Regions from separate parts of the Spirillospora sp. CA-128828 genome, predicted to be linked through region 1. Evidence: riboswitches for the same ligand, from Rfam matches in the RefSeq annotation. Region 1 holds a riboswitch; the other holds the start of a gene.
The links. Region 1 has a riboswitch for glycine ahead of gcvT (glycine cleavage system aminomethyltransferase GcvT). Riboswitches for the same ligand answer to the same signal wherever they lie in the genome.
Positions count from the first base shown of each region.

Region 2: another riboswitch for glycine. It lies ahead of gcvP (aminomethyl-transferring glycine dehydrogenase); the one in region 1 lies ahead of gcvT (glycine cleavage system aminomethyltransferase GcvT).

Region 1 covers NZ_CP191986.1:7,691,250-7,701,027, forward strand. Annotated here, with positions in the region: gene ACQPXG_RS36935 (aldehyde dehydrogenase family protein) at 1-1,326, shown strand, start outside; gene ACQPXG_RS36940 (3-oxoacyl-ACP reductase) at 1,341-2,105, shown strand; glycine riboswitch at 2,199-2,294, shown strand; glycine riboswitch at 2,299-2,386, shown strand; gene gcvT (glycine cleavage system aminomethyltransferase GcvT) at 2,460-3,554, shown strand; gene gcvH (glycine cleavage system protein GcvH) at 3,570-3,959, shown strand; gene glyA (serine hydroxymethyltransferase) at 3,956-5,212, shown strand; gene ACQPXG_RS36960 (L-serine ammonia-lyase) at 5,266-6,639, shown strand; gene ACQPXG_RS36965 (LysE family translocator) at 6,707-7,327, shown strand; gene ACQPXG_RS36970 (TetR/AcrR family transcriptional regulator) at 7,363-7,971, opposite strand; gene ACQPXG_RS36975 (MMPL family transporter) at 8,067-9,778, shown strand, end outside.
Region 2 covers NZ_CP191986.1:4,614,812-4,624,589, reverse strand. Annotated here, with positions in the region: gene ACQPXG_RS22660 (lactate utilization protein B) at 1-734, opposite strand, end outside; gene ACQPXG_RS22655 ((Fe-S)-binding protein) at 797-1,525, opposite strand; gene ACQPXG_RS22650 (DUF5999 family protein) at 1,807-2,010, shown strand; gene ACQPXG_RS22645 (alpha/beta hydrolase family protein) at 2,109-2,726, opposite strand; gene ACQPXG_RS22640 (PPOX class F420-dependent oxidoreductase) at 2,779-3,204, shown strand; gene ACQPXG_RS22635 (tetratricopeptide repeat protein) at 3,220-4,350, opposite strand; gene gcvP (aminomethyl-transferring glycine dehydrogenase) at 4,476-7,358, opposite strand; glycine riboswitch at 7,418-7,529, opposite strand; glycine riboswitch at 7,530-7,624, opposite strand; gene ACQPXG_RS22625 (lysylphosphatidylglycerol synthase transmembrane domain-containing protein) at 7,892-9,778, shown strand, end outside.

The sequences.
Region 1 (9,778 bases):
ATCGAGCGCGTTCCGCTGGCGTCGGCCGAGGACGTGGACGCGGCCGTGGCGCGAGCCCGGCGGGCGTTTCCTCCCTGGCGGGACGTGGCGCCTGGAGATCGGGCCCGGTTGTTGCGGGCGTTCGCCGATCTCGTGGACGCGCATGCGGACGAGCTGGCCGCCCTGGAAGTGCGCAACGCCGGGCATCCGATCGGGCAGGCGCGCTGGGAGGCCGGGAACCTGCGGGACGTCCTGCACTACTACGCGGCGGCGCCGGAACGGCTCGCCGGACGGCAGATCCCGGTGCCGGGCGGTCTGAACGTGACGTTCGCGGAGCCGCTCGGTGTCGTGGGCGTGATCGTCCCGTGGAACTTCCCGATGCCGATCATGGGCTGGGGGCTGGCGCCGGCGCTGGCGGCGGGCAACGCCGTCATCGTCAAACCGGCCGAGCTGACACCGCTGACCGCGCGGCGGGTCGGCGAGCTGGCGCTGGAGGCCGGGCTGCCCGAAGGCGTGGTGCAGGTGCTGCCGGGCGCGGGCCCGGTGGCGGGACGGCGGCTGGTGGAGCACCCGGACGTCCGGAAGATCGTGTTCACCGGGTCGACGCGGGTCGGCACGGAGATCATGGCGGCGTGCGCGCCGGGTGTGAAGCGGCTGACGCTGGAGCTCGGCGGCAAGAACGCCAACATCGTGTTCGCCGACGCCGACCTGGAGAAGGCCGCCGCGACCGCGCCCTCCGCGGTGTTCGACAACGCCGGGCAGGACTGCTGCTCGCGCTCCCGGATCCTCGTGGAGCGGCCGGTGTACGACCGGTTCCTCGAACTCCTGGAGCCCGCCGTCCAGGGGGTCGTGGTCGGTGACCCCCGGGATGAGAAGACCGAGGTGGGGCCGCTGATCAGCGCGGCGCACCGGGAGAAGGTCGCCTCGTACGTCCCGGACGACGCGCCTGTGCTGATCCGGGGGTCGGCGCCGGAGGGACCGGGGTTCTGGTTCCCGCCGACCGTACTGGCCGGGCCGTCCTGCACGGCGCTTCCGTCCTGGCAGGACGAGGTCTTCGGGCCGGTCGTCACCGTCGTCCCGTTCGAGGACGAGGCGGACGCGATCCGGCTCGCCAACGACACGCCCTACGGCCTGTCCGGCTCGATCTGGACTCGCGACGTCGGGCGCGCCCTGCGCGCGTCCCGGGCCGTCGAGGCCGGGAACCTGTCGGTGAACTCGCACTCGGCCGTCCGCTACTGGACGCCGTTCGGCGGGTTCAAGCGGTCGGGCCTCGGCCGCGAGCTCGGCCCGGACGCCCTCGACGCGTTCACCGAGACCAAGAACGTCTTCATCTCCACCGAGCAATGACAGGAGTGACATCCATGCAGCGTCTGGAGGGCCGGGTGGCCGTCGTGACCGGCGGCGCGGGCGGCATCGGCCTCGCCACCGTGCGCCGCTTCGCACAGGAGGGCGCCCGGGTCGTCGTCGCCGACGTGGACGAGACCGCCGGCAAGACCGCGGCGGACGAGCTGGACGGCCTTTTCGTCAAGGTGGACGTCACCGTGGAGGACGAGGTCGCGGCGCTCTTCCGGACCGTCCACGACGCCTACGGGCGCATCGACGTGGCGTTCAACAACGCCGGCATCTCCCCACCGGACGACGACTCGATCCTGGAGACGGGCCTGGACGCGTGGAAACGCGTCCAGGAGGTCAACCTCACGAGCGTGTACCTGTGCTGCAAGCACGTCATCCCCTACATGCTCGACCAGGGCAAGGGCTCGATCATCAACACGGCGTCGTTCGTGGCCAAGATGGGCGCGGCGACGTCGCAGATCTCCTACACCGCGTCCAAGGGCGGCGTGCTGGCGATGTCGCGGGAGCTGGGCGTGCAGTTCGCGCGGCAGGGCGTCCGGGTCAACGCGCTGTGCCCCGGCCCGGTCAACACTCCCCTCCTGCGGGAACTGTTCGCCAAGGATCCGGAGCGGGCGGCGCGGCGGCTCGTCCACGTCCCGGTGGGACGGTTCGCCGAGGCGTCCGAGATCGCCGCGGCCGTCGCGTTCCTGGCGTCGGACGACGCGTCCTTCATCACGGCCTCGGAGTTCCTCGTGGACGGCGGCATCTCCGGCGCCTACGTCACCCCGCTGTGAGGTGAGCTGCCACAACCCCGCGGCAACCTGCCATGAGCACAGCAGGGGCCCTTGGGTCTGCGGGGAGAGAAATGCAATAATCGACACCGCCGATGATCCCGTGCGGGAGAGTCCCTGGCAGCCGGCCGGGGACGCCGAAGGAGCAAATCCTCCCCGGAACCTCTCAGGCCCACGGACCGCACGGGCCAGGCGACCTCTGGAAAGCGGGGACCGCGGTCCCCCGCCGAAGGTGAAAGCCCGCCGGGCAGGCGGGTGAAGCTCTCAGGCGCCGATGACAGAGGGGGAGGCACCGAGACGCCCGGTGCGCGAGTGGGACGATGGACCACGCGCGCCCGTGACGAAGGAGCCGAACCCATGTCCGCCGATCCGATCCCCAAGAAGACGCCGCTGCACGACGTCCACCAGGACCTCGGCGCGAATCTCGTCGACTTCGCCGGCTATCTGATGCCGCTGCGCTACGCGAGCGAGACCGCCGAGCACCAGGCCGTCCGCACCGGGGCGGGGCTGTTCGACCTGTCGCACATGGGGGAGATCTTCCTCTCCGGTCCGGGCGCGGGCGCCGCGCTCGACTTCGCGCTGGTCGGGAACCTGTCGCCGATGCCGGTCGGCAAGGCCCGCTACACGATGATCTGCGGGCCGGACGGCGGCGTCCTGGACGACCTGATCGTCTACCGGCTGGCCGACGACACCTGGATGGTCGTCGCGAACGCCGCGAACGCCGCCGTCGTCCGGGAGGCGCTGACCGAGCGGGCCGCGGGCTTCGAGGCCGCCGTGGAGGACCGTTCCGCGTCGTACGCGCTGATCGCCCTGCAGGGCCCGCGTTCGCAGACGATTCTCGAAGGCTTCACCGAGGCGCCGCTCGCCGGCCTCAAGTACTACGCGATCCTCGCCGGGCGGGTCGCGGGCGTCGACGCGCTCGTCGCCCGCACCGGCTACACCGGCGAGGACGGTTTCGAGCTGTTCGTGGACGCGTCCGACGCCGTCGCGCTGTGGAGGGCGCTCGCCGCGGTGGACGGGGTCGTCCCGGCCGGGCTGTCCGCCCGCGACACGCTGCGCCTGGAGGCGGGCATGCCGCTGTACGGGAACGAGCTGACCGCGGAGACCACCCCGTTCGAGGCCGGCCTCGGCCGGGTCGTGAAGCTGGACAAGCCGGGCGACTTCGTCGGAAAGACCGCCCTGGCGGCGCAGGCGCAGACCCCGCCGGGCCGTAGGCTCGTGGGGCTGGTCGCGCGGGGGCGTCGCGCGCCTCGCAAGGGGTACCAGGTCGTCACGTCCGGCGGCACGCCGTGCGGGGTCGTGACGAGCGGCGCCCCGTCGCCCACACTGGGCACGCCGATCGCCATGGCCTACCTCGACAGCGGCGTCGGGGAGACGGGCCTCGCCGTGGACGTCCGCGGCCGGCACGAGCCGGTGGACGTGGTCGAGCTGCCGTTCTACAAGCGTTCCTGAAAGAGAGAAGTGATCGTGAGCGTTCCTGAGGAGCTCCGCTACAGCGAGGAGCACGAGTGGGTGTCGGGCCTCGGCGGCGAGGACGGCATCGTCACGGTCGGCATCACCGCGCACGCCGCCGACGCCCTCGGCGAGATCGTCTACCTCGAGCTGCAGCCCTCCGAGGGCGACGCCGTCGAGGCGGGCGAGCCGTGCGGCGAGGTGGAGTCGACCAAGTCGGTCAGCGACATCTACTCCCCCGTCAGCGGCGAGATCACCGCGATCAACGGTGCCGTGGTGGACGAGCCGAAGGTCATCAACGACGACCCGTACGGCGAGGGCTGGATCTTCAAGGTCCGCATCTCGGAGGAGCCGGGCGACCTGCTCGACTCCGCCGCCTACGACAAGCTGATCGAGGAGTCATGACGTTGTACGACTCGCTCGCGACCGCGGACCCGGAGGTCGCCGAGGCGGTCACCGCCGAGCTGCGGCGGCAGCAGAACACCCTCGAAATGATCGCGTCGGAGAACTTCGCGCCGGTCTCGGTGCTGGAGGCGCAGGGCTCCGTCCTCACCAACAAGTATGCCGAGGGCTACCCGGGCCGGCGCTACTACGGCGGCTGCGAGTACGTCGACGTCACCGAGCAGCTGGCCATCGACCGGGCCAAGGAGCTGTTCGGCGCCGACCACGCGAACGTCCAGCCGCACAGCGGGGCCCAGGCCAACACGGCGGTCTACTTCGCGCTGCTCCAGCACGGCGACACCATCCTCGGCCTCGACCTCGCGCACGGCGGGCACCTCACGCACGGGATGCGGCTGAACTACTCGGGCAAGGTGCTGAACGTGGTGCCGTACCACGTCCGCGCCGAGGACGGCCTGGTCGACATGGACGAGGTCGCCTCGCTCGCGGCCGAGCACCGGCCCAAGATGATCGTGGCGGGCTGGTCGGCGTACCCGCGGCAGCTCGACTTCGCGGCGTTCCGGGAGATCGCCGACTCGGTCGGAGCGCTGCTCATGGTCGACATGGCGCACTTCGCGGGCCTGGTCGCGGCCGGCCTGCACCCGTCGCCGGTCCCGTACGCCGACATCGTCACGACCACGACGCACAAGACGCTCGGCGGACCGCGCGGCGGCCTGATCCTCGCCCGCGAGGAGTACGGCAAGAAGATCAACTCCGCGGTGTTCCCGGGCATGCAGGGCGGCCCGCTGGAGCATGTGATCGCCGCGAAGGCGGTCGCCCTCAAGATCGCCGCGTCGGACGAGTTCAGGGCCCGGCAGGAGGCCACCGTCGAGGGCGCGCGGCTGCTCGCCGAGCGTCTCCTCGCCGAGGACTCCGCCAAGGCCGGCGTGAAGGTGCTGACGGGCGGGACCGACGTGCACCTCGTGCTGGTCGACCTGGTGGACTCCGAGCTCACCGGACGGGACGCCGAGGACCGCCTGCACGAGATCGGCATCACGGTCAACCGCAACGCGGTGCCGAACGACCCGCGCCCGCCGATGGTCACGTCCGGTCTGCGGATCGGCACGCCCGCCCTCGCCACCCGCGGCTTCACCGCCGCGGACTTCGCCGAGGTCGCGGACGTCATCGCGCTGGCCCTCCAGCCGTCCTACGACCGGGACGCCCTGGCGGCGCGCGTGACGGCCCTCGCCGAGAAGCACCCCCTGTACCCGAACCTCTGACGTCACCGTGCCCCCTCCGTCCCGGAGGGGGCACAGCCACAACGGGGTAGCGCATGGCCATCAGCGTTTTCGACCTGTTCAAGATCGGCATCGGACCGTCGTCCTCCCACACCGGCGGCCCGATGGCCGCCGCGCACCGTTTCGCCCGCGGCCTCGAACGAGACGGGCTGCTGGAGAAGACCGCCTCGGTCCAGGTCGTTCTCTACGGCTCGCTCGGCCTCACCGGGAAGGGCCACGGCAGCGACAAGGCCGTCATCCTGGGCCTCGAAGGCGACAAACCCGAACTGGTCGACGTCGACCGGGTGGACGACCGCCTCCGGGCCGTCCGCGAGCGCGGCGCGCTACGTCTGTTCGACGACCACGACATTCCCTTCGTGGTCAACGAGCACCTGCATTTCGAACGCAAGAAGTCGCTGCCCGGCCACCCCAACGGGATGCGCTTCACGGCCCTTGACCCCTCGGGCGGCGAACTGCGCGCGAAGGTGTACTACTCGGTCGGCGGCGGCTTCATCCTGGACGAGAACGCCACCGGAGCCGACCGCATCAAGCCCGACGACACCGTCCTGCCCCACCCCTTCGACACGGCCGCCGAACTCCTCGAACGCTGCCGCGAGACGGGCCTGTCGGTCTCCGCCCTCATGCTGGAGAACGAGAAGGCGTTCGGCCGCACGTCCCGCGAGATCCACGACGGCCTCCTGAACCTCTGGCATGTGATGCGCGCCTGCGTCACCCGGGGCTGCGACCGCGAGGGCCTGCTGCCCGGCGGGCTGAAGGTCCGCCGCCGTGCCCCGCAGCTGCACCGCCAGCTCACGACCGAGAAGGCCGCCGACCCTCTCCACGCGATGGACTGGGTCACCCTTTTCGCCTTGGCCGTCAACGAGGAGAACGCCGCCGGCGGCCGCATCGTCACCGCCCCGACGAACGGCGCCGCGGGCATCGTCCCGGCCGTCCTGCACTACTACGACCGCTTCGTCCCGGGCTGCGATGACGACGGCGTCGTCCGCTTCCTCCTCACCGCCGGAGCGATGGGCGTCCTGTTCAAGCAGAACGCCTCCATCTCCGGCGCCGAGGTCGGCTGCCAGGGCGAGGTCGGCTCCGCCTGCTCCATGGCCGCCGCCGGTCTCACCGAGGTCCTCGGCGGCACCCCCGAACAGGTCGAGAACGCCGCGGAGATCGGCATCGAGCACAATCTCGGCCTCACCTGCGACCCGGTCGGCGGCCTCGTCCAGGTCCCGTGCATCGAGCGCAACGCGGTCGGCGCCATCAAGGCCATCAGCGCCGCCCGCATCTCCCTCCGCGGCGACGGCCGCCACTTCGTCTCATTGGACAAGGCCATCAAGACGATGCGCGACACCGGCCGCGACATGCTCGACAAGTACAAGGAGACGTCGCGCGGCGGTCTCGCCGTCAACGTCATCGAATGCTGACGACCTGGGCACCCGCCTCGGAACCCCGGGTTTCGCGCGCGGGCGGAATCGTGTGATGATCGGCGACATGCCGGTCGATTCTCATCTGCTCGCCATCTTCTTCGTGACCTCCCTCATCGCGATGGTGATCCCCGGCCCCGACATGCTGTTCATCCTCGGGTGCGGCATGCGGGGCGGGCCCCGGGCGGGGCTGCTCGCGACGGCGGGGGTCGCGACGAGCGAGGCCGTGCACGTCGCCGTGGCCGCGGCGGGGCTGGCCGCGCTCTTCGCGGCGGTGCCGGTCGCGTTCACGGCGGTCCGGATCGTCGGGGCCGCCTACCTGATCTACCTGGGCGTCCAGACGCTCCGGCACCGCAGGGACGAGGACGTGGCACCGGCCGGCGTCTCGGGGCGCCGGGCCTACCTCAACGGGCTGGTGACCAATCTGCTGAACCCGAAGATGGTCACCTTCACGATCGCGTTCCTGCCCCAGTTCATCGATCCCGGGCTCGGGCACGTGTGGGCGCAGTTCGCGATCCTCGGCGCCATCCTGATCGTGCTGGAGTTCATCGTGGACGGCACGGTCGGCGTCCTCGCGGGACGGATCGGCGACTGGCTGCGCAGCCGGCACACCGCCCGCCGCAGGCTCAACGCCACGGTGGGGACCCTGTTCATCGGCCTGGGCATCCGCCTGGCCGCGGAGCGCTGACCCCGGCAGGGATCCGGGCTCCGGAGAGGCGCAGGTCAGCCGATGACCGGGGCCAGATAGCCGTGCAGGACCTTCTTGAGCTCGCGGATCAGGGCCGGGCGGTCTTCCGCCGCGGACCCGACGACCAGCGGGACCATCGCCTGGAAGATCCGGATGGCCACTTCGGCGGTGCGGGCGCGGTCGGCGGCCGGCAGGTCCGGGGCGCGGGCGGCGAGCAGCCCGTCGACGCGCCCGGTCAGTTCGGTGTGCACGGACTCGACCGCCTTCGCCAGGCCGGCGGGCATGTCGGGACGCGCGAACAGAGCCTTGAAGCCCGGGTTGGCGAGGTTGAACTCGATCATCGGGTCGACGGCGCGGTCGAGCACGTCGTCGAGGGAGAGCCCGGCGGAGCCGGTGGAGCCGAACGCCTCCTCGTAAGCGGCGCGCACCTGGGTGACGAACCGGTCGGCGAGCGCCCCGGCTATGGCCTCCTTGTTCGGGAAGAACTGGTAGAGCGACCCCGGTGAGACGCCGGCCTCCGCAGCGATCGCATTGGTGGTCGCCTTCTCGTACCCCATGCGCGCGAAGACGTCCGCCGCCGCGGTGAGGATGCCGGCGATCCGGCGTTCGCCGCGCGCCTGCCGCCGCGGCCGTGTCTGGTCCATCCGGGCTCCCTGCCGTGATTGCAAATACGAGCAACTACTCGTAATCTGCCGAGTGCGAGTGATCGCTCGTGTTTTCAGTCTAGCGGGGGTGGGTCATGCTCGGCAGGTTGATCGCGCGCCGGTCGTGGTGGGTCGTGATCGCGGGGATCCTGGTGGCGGTCGTCGCCGGTCTCGCCGGCGCGGGCACGCTCGGCGCGCTGTCGCTGAACCGCTTCGAGGCGCCTGGGTCGGAGTCGATGCGAGCGCGCGACGCGCTGGCCCGCGACTACGGGACCGGCAGCCCGAACGTGGCGCTGCTCGTCACCGCGCGGCACGGCACCGTCGACGGGCCCGAGGCCGCCGCGGCGGGACGGGCGCTCACCCGGGAACTCGCCGCCCGGCCCGGAATCGGCGACGCCTGGTCCTACTGGACCCATGGCACCCGGACGCTGCGCAGCGAGGACGGGCGGCAGGCCCTCGTCCTGGCCTGGGCCCCCGGCGACGCCGACCGGGTGCGCCGCGAACTGCTGCCCCGCCTCGCGCCGGACTTCGACCGGCGGAGCGCCGACGTCACCGTCCAGGTCGGCGGCGGCGACGAGGTCTTCCGGCAGGTCATGGAGCAGTCCCGGCGGGACTTCCTGCGCGCCGAGGCGATCATCCTGCCGGTGGTGTTCGTGCTGCTGTGGCTGGTGTACCGGCGGGTCGCGGCCGCGCTGGTCACGCTCGGGACCGGGCTGTTCGCCGTGCTCGGGGCGCTCGCCCTGTTGCGGGCCGCCGTGGCCGTCACCGAGATCTCGACCTTCGCCTCGAACGTCGTGCTCGTCATGGGCATCGGGCTCGGCGTCGACTACGGCCTCTTCGTCGTCTTCCGGTTCCGGGAGGAACTGCGGGCCGGTGCCGAGGTACCGGAGGCGGTCGCCTGTACGGTGCGCGGCGCGGGCCGCACCGTGGTGTTCAGCGGCGTCACCGTGGCCGCTTCCCTGTCGGTGCTGCTGGTGTTCCCCTTCCCCTTCCTCAACTCGTTCGCGTATGCGGGCGTCGCCGTGGTGGCGGCCGCCGTCCTCGGCGCGACCGTGCTGCTGCCCGCGGCGCTGCGGATGCTCGGCCACCGGGTGGAACGGCGCTCCGTCCCCTCCGGCGAAGGCTTCTGGCACCGCTTTCCCGCGCTGGTCATGCGCCGTCCGCTGCTGTTCGGCGGGACGGCGCTCGGGCTCCTGCTCGTCCTCGGGTCTCCATTCCTGGACGTGCGCTTCGGCGTGCCCGACGACCGCGTCCTGCCGCAGTCCGCGCCGGCACGGCAGATGTACGACCGGATCCGGGACGGCTTCGCCCAGGAGGAGGCCGACTCCGTCCACATCGTCGCCCGCTCCGCCGACCCCGCCGAGATCGGCCCCTACGCCGCCCGCCTGTCGCTGCTGGACGGCGTCGTCCGGGTCGACTCGTCCGCCGGTTCCTACACCGGCGGCCGGCCCGCCGCGGCGCCGGACGGGGTCCGCCTCACCGCCGGATCCGGCTCGCGGCTGGCGCTGGTCGCCACCTCCGACCGGCAGCAGAACGACACGCTCGCCCTGGTCAAGGACGTGCGCGCGGTCCACGCACCGTTCGGCGTGCTGGTCGGCGGCGCCCCCGCCGAGATGGCCGACTACCGGGACGGGGTGACCTCCCGGCTGCCGCTCGTGGCCGGGCTCATCGTGGCGGTCACGCTCGCCGTCCTCTTCCTGATGACCGGCAGCGTGATCGCGCCGCTGAAGGCGTCCGCGCTCAACCTGCTGAGCCTGTCGGTGATGTTCGGCGCGCTCGTCTTCGTCTTCCAGGAAGGCCATCTGTC
Region 2 (9,778 bases), 3.1 Mb from region 1:
CACTCCGGAACGACCTTGTCGATACCGGCGACGGTGATCAGTGTCTCGGGGAGCGTGAGGCACATGCGCCCGGCCCCCTCCGGCTCCAGCAGGACGACCGTGCCGGACTCGGCCACCAGGAAGTCCGCGCCGGTGATCGCGACCCGGGCCCGCAGGAACCGCTCGCGCAGGTGGGCCCGGGCGGCGGCGGCCAGCGCCTCGGGGTCGGCGGCCGGCTCCGGGCCGGCCGCCGGAACCGCGCGCCGGAACAGCTCCCCGATCTCCGCGCGGTCGCGGTGCGCGGCCGGCGCCAGCAGGTGGGACGGGGCGTCCTCGCCGAGCTGGACGATCATCTCGCCGACGCCGGCCTCGCGGACCGTGAGGCCCGCCCGGGCGAGCGCGTCGTCCAGGCCGGTCTCCCGGACCGTCGCGGACGCGCCCTTGACGACGTCCTTCGCACCGGTGCCCCGCACCAGGCCGGTGACGACGCGGCGCGCCTCCGCCGCGTCCGCCGCCCAGTGGACGGTCCCGCCCGCCTCGGTGACGGCCCGTTCCAGCTCCTCCAGGTGGGCGTCCAGGTTGAGGAGGGCCGAGTCCCTGACGGCGCGCCCGGTTTCGCGCAGGTCCTCCCAGTCGGCCGGCTCGCCCGCGGCGGCGGCCTGCCGCTCCCTCATCGCGGCCGTAGCACCGCGCAGGTTGCGGCGCAGCCGGGTGTCGGACAGCGCGGACCGCGCCGCGGCGGAGAACTTCGGCATCGGCAGTGGCACCGGCCCGCTCGTCCCCGGGGAGGACGGCGTCGTCCCCGGGGAGGAGGCCGTCACGACGGCCCCGTCTCGGCGAGGATCTCGGCCAGGTGCATCGTCCGGACGCCGCCGCGCAGCCGGGACAGCGCGCCGCCGATGTGGGCGAGACACGCGTCGTCGACCGCGCAGACCACGTCGGCGCCGGTGTCGCGGATGTGCCGGACCTTGTCGGCGACCATCGCCACCGACACGTCGGAGTTCTTCATGGCGAACGCGCCTCCGAAGCCGCAGCACTCACCGGCGGCGGGCAGGTCGACCAGGTCGAGGCCCTTCACCGCGCGGAGCAGCCGCAGCGGCCGGTCACCGAGGCCGAGGGTCCGCATGGACTGGCAGGACGGGTGGTAGGTGACCCGGTGCGGGAAGTAGGCGCCGACGTCGGTCACGCCCAGGACGTCGACGAGGAACTCGGTCAGCTCGTAGACGGCGAGGCCCTCGGCGGCGCGGGCCAGGCCGGGGTCGCGGGCCGTCCGGGCGATCCTCGGGTAGGCGTCGCGGACCGTGGCGGCGCACGACGCGGACGGCGCCACCACCACCTCGCAGCCCTCGAACGCGGCGGCGTAGGTGCGGGCGAGGCCGGCGGCCTCACGGTGGTAGCCGGCCGTCCAGTGGATCTGGCCGCAGCACGTCTGCCCCGGAGGGAACGTCACCTCGTGGCCGAGCCGCTCCAGCAGGACGGTCACGGCCTTCCCGGTGTCGGGGAACAGCGCGTCATCGAAGCACGCGACGGACAGCGCGACCCGCACCGGCCTCACTCCCCCCACGCCCTGCAAAGCCCGTTCCCCCGCCGAACATCGTAGGGGTTTCAGGCCCCGGCGGCGTGTCGTTCTCCGTCCGTTATCGCGCGGAAGGGAGGCTATTGCCTGGCACCTCGGGGTGAGGGGGATCACAGTCGTCCGGTACTCCGGTACCAACGGACAACCGTCCCAACGGGCTATGGCCGGGCGGATGCGAACCACTTCACACTGGGGTGCGTCAATACAGGAAAGCACCACGACCGACCAGTAGTTGAGACCGGAGGCACACGATGTGCCCGCACCAGCCGCTCTGTCCCTCCCACGACGCACCCGACCGCGACGCCGCCCGCACGCTGGCCTCGCACCCCGAGCAGGGGTGGAGCCTGCTGTGCAACGGTGTCGTGCTCTTCGAGGACACCGGTGAGCTGCTGCCCGACGGGGGAGTCATCGCGCCGCACCGGCCGACGGACCTGCAGACGCCGTCCGCCGCTTGAGCGGTCTCCACGGGGGACTAGTTCAAACGGGTGATCATCCTCGGGGGGCACGCCCACCTGCCCTTGACCTCTGGGCCCGCGCCGGGCCCGGAGGAACCCTACTCCCGGCCCGTCCGCACCGGACGGGCCGCCCACTTTCTCAGCCACGGTTCCACCGCCCGGCCGACCGCCGCGGGGTCCTTGTTCAGGTCGTGCCGCTCCCCGGGCAGCACCGTCACCGCCGCCGCGTCCGCCGGATCGGGCACGCCGAACGGGTCGCGGTCGCCGTTGACGACGAGGACCTCCACCCCCGCCTCCCGCAGCTCGCCCACCCGGGTCTTCTCCGGCCTGCCCGGCGGGTGGAGCGGGAACGCCAGCGCCACCACGCCCGCCGCCCCGGCCGCCGTCGCCGTCCGGCACGCGACCCGCGCCCCGTTGCTCCGGCCGCCCTGGACGAGAGGGACGTCCCCGAACCTCTCCCGCAGCACGGCGACGATCTCCAGCCACGCCTCGTCCTGCTTGACCGCCGAACCGGGCGCCCGGCGTCCGGCGAGCCGGAACGGCTGCGTCACCCGCGCCACGGCGCCGCCGAGCCCGAGCGCCGCCGCCCGGACCGCGAGCAGGTCGGCGGCGTCCACTCCCCCGTTCGACCCGTGCGACAGGACCAGCAGGAACGCCGGGTCGTCGACCTCGTCCGGCGTCACCTCGGCCGGCCCATGCGCCGTCAGGATCTCCATGTGACTCACCGTAGCGGCACCTCCGAATGACCTCTGCGGCAGACTGGGCCGCATGGAACAGATGACCGACAGCGAGTGGCGCGCGTTCGTCATGGAGGGCACCCGCACCGGCAAGGCCGGTGTCACCCGCAAGGACGGCACCCCGCACGTCACGCCGATCTGGTTCGTCCTCGACGGCGACGACGTGCTGTTCAACACCGGCCGCCACAGCATCAAGGGCCGCGTCCTCGCCCGCGACCCGCGCGTCTCCATCTGCGTCGACGACCAGGTGCCGCCGTTCTCGTACGTACAGATCCGGGCCGAGGCGACCCTGGTCGAGGACCTGGACGAGGTGTTCCGGTGGGCCACCGCCATCGGCGGCCGCTACATGGGCGCCGACCGCGCCGAGGAGTTCGGCCGCCGCAACGCCGTGCCCACCGAGTACCTGGTCCGCGCCCGCATCACCAAGGTGGTCGCCGAACGCGCCATCGCCGGCTGACCGGCGGAGGGCGGCTCAGCCCTCCGGCCGGTTCGGGGCGGGGGTTCCCATGGCGAGGCGGAGCCGCTCGGCGAAGCTCTCGTGCAGCAGCGGACCCCACGGATAGCCGTCCGGGACGCGCACCGCCCTGCCGAGCACCTCGTGCGTCTCCCCCGGCCTGCGCTCGCCCGGCTCGTCCGCGTACCGGACGGCCAGCAGCGCGTACATGTGGTCGAGGGCGCCGAACGCCTCGCCCGCGACGGCGGGGAGCGTCCCGTCCGACACCGCCTCCTCGACGACCGGCTCCCACCACAGGTCGCCGGGGTCGCCGTCGTCCTCGGCGTCGCCGAAGTCGCGGCGCAGCCGCGCCCGCACCTGCCCGGCGATGCCCGGGTCGGCGAGCCCGCGCCGCCACGCCTCGGCGGCCTCGCCGCCCCGCCCCCGCAGCGGCAGCGTCCGCGCCAGCAGCTCGGTGGCCAGCGGCCCGACCTCCGCGTCGGCCGGGTCCTCCCCCAGCGCCGCGCCGAACGCGCCGATCGCCTGGTCGAGGTAGGAGATGCCGAGCGCGACGGCCAGCCGCCCGTAGGCGTACGGGGCGGTCTCGCGATCGATCAGCTTCAGCGCCGCGGTCAGGATCCGCTGGGCCCTGGCGGGCTCGCCGCGCTCCAGCAGCCGCTGCGCGAGGTCGTGCGCGGCGGGCGGCCCGTACTCGGGGTCGCCGGTCCCGATCACCGCCTCCCAGTGATCGCGCGCCGCGTCGAAGTCGCCGGCGTCGTCGGCGATCCTGGCGAGGGCCAGATGGGCGGGCGGAAGGTAGGCGGGGTTGCCGAAGTCGACCACGACCCGCCAGGCGGGCGCCGCCTGCTCGTGCTCACCGGCCCGTTCGTGGGTGAGCGCAAGATGGTAGGCGGCCCTGGGGCCGTACTCGGGGTCGGCGGTCGCGATCGCGGCCCGGTCCGCCTCCCGGGCCCGCTCCACCTCCCCGGCGTCGTCGAGGACGACCGCCAGCCCCAGCGCGGCCTGCGCCCGGCAGGACGTCCCGCCCAGGGCGAGCACCTTCTGGAACAGCAGTGCCGCCCGCTCCGCCTCACCGTTCTCGGCGAGGCTCCGTGCCTCCTCGCACAACCGCTCCGCGTCGTCGGATACCGGTTCCGGGGACTCGCTCATCGCTCTTCTGCCCTCTGGGGGTCGGGGTCCGCAAAGAGACTAGCGACCCGGCCCCGCCGCGTCCCGCGACGACACCCCGAAACCCCCAGCAAGATCACTAATCGGTCCGCGGACCGGTTCGCGGCTCAGTCCTCGAAGGCCTCCGGGGGCGGGCAGGAGCAGACGAGGTTGCGGTCGCCGTAGGCCTGGTCGATGCGGCGGACGGGCGGCCAGTACTTGGCCTCGCGGAGGGACGGCAGCGGATAGGCGGCCTCCTCGCGGGTGTAGGCGTGCTTCCAGTCGTCGGAGATCAGGCAGCCGGCGGTGTGCGGCGCGTTCTTGAGCGGGTTGTCCTCGGCGTCGTAGCCGCCGTCGGCGACCCGCCGGATCTCCCGGCGGATCTCGATCATGGCGTCGCAGAACCGGTCGAGCTCGGCGAGGTCCTCGGACTCGGTGGGCTCGATCATCAGGGTGCCGGCGACGGGGAACGAGAGGGTCGGCGCGTGGAAGCCGTAGTCGATGAGGCGCTTGGCGACGTCCTCGGCGGTGATCCCGGTCTCCTTGGTGATCTTGCGGAGGTCGGCGATGCACTCGTGCGCGACGAGGCCGTTCCGCCCGGTGTAGAGGATCGGGTAGTGCGGGCCGAGGCGGGCGGCGAGGTAGTTGGCGCCGACGATCGCGCCCTCGGTGGCGGCGCGCAGGCCGTCCGGGCCCATCATCGCGATGTAGGCCCAGGAGATCGGCAGGATGCCCGCCGATCCCCACGGGGCCGCGGAGATCGGGCCGACGCCGGTCTCCGGGCCGGCCTCCGCGCGGAGCGGGTGGCTGGGCAGGAACGGGGCCAGATGCGCGCGGACGCCGATCGGGCCGACGCCGGGACCGCCGCCGCCGTGCGGGATGCAGAACGTCTTGTGCAGGTTGAGGTGCGAGACGTCCGAGCCGAACTCGCCGGGGCGGGCGAGGCCGACGAGCGCGTTGAGGTTGGCGCCGTCCACGTAGACCTGGCCGCCGGCCTCGTGCACCGCCGCGCACACGTCGGTGATGCTCTCCTCGAAGACGCCGTGCGTGGACGGGTAGGTCACCATGATCGCGGCGAGCCGGTCCCCGTGCTTGCCGATCTTGGCGTGCAGGTCGCCGAGGTCGACGTTGCCGCCCTCGTCGCACCTGACCACGACGACGCGCATGCCCGCCATCACCGCGCTGGCCGCGTTGGTGCCGTGCGCGGACGAGGGGATCAGGCAGACGTCGCGGTGCTCCTCGCCGCGGGACGCGTGGTAGCCGCGGATGGCGAGCAGGCCGGCCAGCTCGCCCTGGGAGCCGGCGTTCGGCTGGACGGAGACCTTCGCGTACCCGGTGATCTCGGCGAGGTACTCCTCCAGCTCACCGATCAGCTCGACGTAGCCGGCGGCCTGGTCGAGCGGCGCGAACGGGTGGACGTCCGCGAACTCGGGCCAGGTGACCGGCTCCATCTCGGCGGTGGCGTTCAGCTTCATCGTGCAGGAGCCGAGCGGGATCATCGAGCGGTCGAGCGCGATGTCCTTGTCCTGGAGCCTGCGCAGGTAGCGCAGCATCGCGGTCTCGGAGCGGTGCGCGTGGAAGACCGGGTGGGTCAGGTAGGGGCTCTCGCGGCGCAGGGCGTCCGGGAACGCCTCGGCCACCTCGCCTGCGGCCTCGCCGGACGCCGTGACGCCGAACGCCTCCAGCACGGCCGTCACGTGCGCGGGCAGCGTCGTCTCGTCGCAGGCGATCCCGACGTGGTCGGCATCGGCGGGGCGCAGGTTGATCCCGCGGTCGCGGGCCGCCGCGACGACCTCGGCGGCGCGGCCGGGCACGCGGGCGAGGACGGTGTCGAAGAACGCCTCGTGGACGACCTCCACGCCCCCGGCGCGCAGCCCGGCCGCGATCTCGGCGGCGCGGCGGTGCGCCCGCTGCGCGATCGCGGCCAGCCCTTCGGGGCCGTGGTAGACGGCGTACATGCTCGCCATCACGGCGAGGAGGACCTGCGCGGTGCAGATGTTGCTGGTGGCCTTCTCCCGGCGGATGTGCTGCTCGCGGGTCTGCAGCGCGAGCCGGTAGGCGGCGGCGCCGTCCGCGTCGACGGACACGCCGACGAGCCGGCCGGGAAGCTGCCGCTGGATGCCCTCGCCGACCGCCATGTAGCCGGCGTGCGGGCCCCCGAACCCGTAGGGGACGCCGAACCGCTGCGCGGAGCCCACCGCGATGTCGGCGCCGGACTCGCCGGGCGGCCGCAGCAGCGTCAGCGCGAGCAGGTCGGCGGCGACGACCGCCCTGGCGCCGCGCTCGTGCGCCTGCGCGATGACCGGCTCCAGGTCGCGGACGGCGCCGGACGTGCCCGGGTACTGCAGCAGCACGCCGAAGAAGTCGCCGTCCGGCAGCCCGGCGGACAGGTCGGCGGTGACCACCTCGATGCCGAGCGGGATCGCGCGCGTCCGGACGACCTCGATCGTCTGCGGGAGCGTGTCGCCGTCGACGAGGAACGTCCCCGGCTCCTTGCGCTTGGAGACGCGGTGCGCGAGGGCCATCGCCTCGGCGGCGGCGGTGCCCTCGTCCAGCATGGAGGCGTTGGCGACGGGCAGCCCGGTCAGGTCGGCGACGACCGTCTGGAAGTTCAGCAGGGCCTCGAGCCGGCCCTGGGAGATCTCCGGCTGGTAGGGCGTGTAGGCGGTGTACCAGCCGGGGTTCTCCAGCACGTTCCGCATGATCACACCGGGGGTGGTCGTCCCGTGGTAGCCCAGACCGATCATGGAGGTGAGCACGGTGTTGCGGGACGCCAGTTCGCGGAGCCGGTCCAGCGCGGCGGTCTCGCTCAGCGCGGGCGGCAGGTCCAGCGGGCGGGAGGTGCGGATCGCGGCGGGGACCGCGTCGTCGATCAGCGCCTCGATGCCGGAGTAGCCGATGGCGGCGAGCATCCTGGCCTGGTCGGCGGCCGAGGGGCCGACGTGCCGGTCGGCGAAGGCGGAACGGGGGTGCTGCGGCGAGGCCACGGGGGCGAAGAACTGGCCGGTCATGGAGAGCCTCCTGGCTGCTGCGGTCGCTCAGGGCCACCGCCGGCGCGGGCCGGCGGCCGGTCTCCCCCTCTGTCATCGGCACCTGAGAGCTTCACCCGCGCGGCGGGGTTTCCCCTTCGGTGAGCCGCCCTTCCCCGCGTGCGGGGATCGACGCCTGCTTTCCAGAGGTGCCTCGCCCGAGCGGTCCTTTTGCCTGAGAGGTTCCGGGGAGGTTGCCCCTTCGGCGCCCCACGCTGGCGGCGTGGGATCTCTCCCGCACAGGGTCGACGGCATGTCCTGGGACGAACCCTACCCAAAGACGCGTCCGCCGCTCCGTCCCGCCCCCGCTGAGGGGTGGGCCCGCGGCCGCGACGCCGTACCGGCGAGTACGATGTGCTCACTCACCTGGGACGGGACGGCCCCGGGCCACGGGGGCGCAACCGGGGGGCCGCCGGGGTGGACACACGTCCGGCCGGGCGGCGGCCCGCTCGACGGCGCGCCGCCCGGTCTGGGACGCTGATCACGATGACGGACGGTCGGGGCGGCGGTACGGCGTGACACAGACCCACGACGGCGCGGTGCGCCGGAGGCAGGGTGCGACCGCCGGGGTGCCCGTGGACGAGCCCGCGCAGCCGGACCGGATCCGCCGTCCGTCCGACGCGATCAGGTTCGCGGCCTCGGTGGTGGGGCTGGCGGCGGTGATGCTGCTGGTGTCGATCGCGCAGCAGACCACGCACGGCCTGCAGACCGACATCGCCGAGGGCACCGCGCACGCGCCGCGGCTGCTGCTGACGCTGGCGACGCTGGTGTCCAGCTTCGGGGTGCTGGCCGTGCCGGTCGCGTTCGGGATCGAGCGGCTCTTCAACAAGGACGGCACGCGCGTCGCGATCGCGCTGCTGGCCGCCGTGATCGCTTTCGGGATCACGGTGGGCCTGGACGACCTGGTGGTGCGGGCGGCCCCCGGCGGCGTGCTGGACTCGCTCATCTGGGGCGGCACGGAGACGGCGCCGGTGCACACCGACATCGCCCCGGTGATCGCGTTCGTCAGCGCGGTCGGGATGGCGGGCCGCGCCCGCTGGCAGGCCGCGACATGGACCATGATCGGGCTGGCGGCGCTGACCGGGCTCACCGCGTCCTACGCCTCCGTCGCCGCACTCGCGGCCACCTACCTGCTGGGACGCGCCATCGGCCACGGCACCCTCTACGCGGTCGGGACGCCGAACCCCCGTCCGTCCGGCATGACCGTGGTGGCGTCGCTGGAACGGCTCGGGCTGCGCCCGAAACGAGGGGCGCGACTCGACGACCCGGCGGACGACACCGGGGAGGCCCGCCGCTACGGCGTCGTCCTCGCCTCTTGCCCTGCGGACGGGTACGGCGCGCGGCTCCCGGCGGGGCGCGGCCCGCACGGCGACTGGGACCTGGAGGTCCGCGTCCTCGACCGCGACCAGCAGACCGCGGGCCTGCTCTACCGCGTGTGGCGGCTGCTGCGGCTGCGGGCCGCGACGACCGGGCGGACGCTGCGGTCGCTGCGCCGGTCCCTGGAGCTCGAGTCGCTGATGGCGTACGCCGTGGACGCGGCGGGCGTCCGGACCCCGCGGCTGGTCGGGACGTGCGAGGTCGGCACGGAGGCGGCGCTGCTGGCCTACGAGCACGTGCCGGGGCGGCGGCTCGGGGACGTCTCCGACGACGAGATCACCGACGCACTGCTGACGGACGTGTGGCGGCAGCTCCGGTCCCTGCAGGCGGGGCGGCTCGCGCATCGCCGGCTGGAGGGCGACGCGGTCCTCGTCGGCGAGGACGGGCGCGCCTACGTCACCGATCTGCGGTCCGGGGAGACGGCGGCGGGCGACCTGGCGCTGCGTCTGGACCTCGCCCAGCTGCTCACCACGCTGGCTCTGCGGGCCGGGCCCGAGCGGGCCGTCCGCACGGCCGCGCCGGTGCTGGGCGAGGAGGCGCTGGGCGGGGCGGTGCCGCTGCTGCAGCGGGTGGCGCTGTCCCGGGCGACGCGCACCCGGCTGCGGCACCACCGGGACCTGCTCACCCGGATCCGGGAGCAGATCGTCCGGCTCAAGCCGGAGACGGAGGCGGCACCGGCCCGGCTGGAGCGGTTCCGGCCACGGACCATCTTCAGCATCGTGGCGCTGTCCGTCGCGGCGTACATCGTCATCCCGCAGGTGACGAGCCTGGACATCGGCCATCTGGCGGCCACGGCCAGCTGGCACTGGGTGGTCGCCGCGCTGGCCGCGGCGTCCCTCACCTATGTCGCGGCGGCGCTGATGCTCATCGGGTTCGTCCCGGAGAGGCTGCCGTTCTGGCGGACGGTGCTGGCGCAGGTCGCGGCGTCGTTCGTGAAGCTGGTGGCGCCCGCGGCGGTCGGCGGCGTCGCGGTCAACACCCGGTACCTGCAGCGCTCGGGCGTCCGGCCGGCCCTCGCGGTCGCG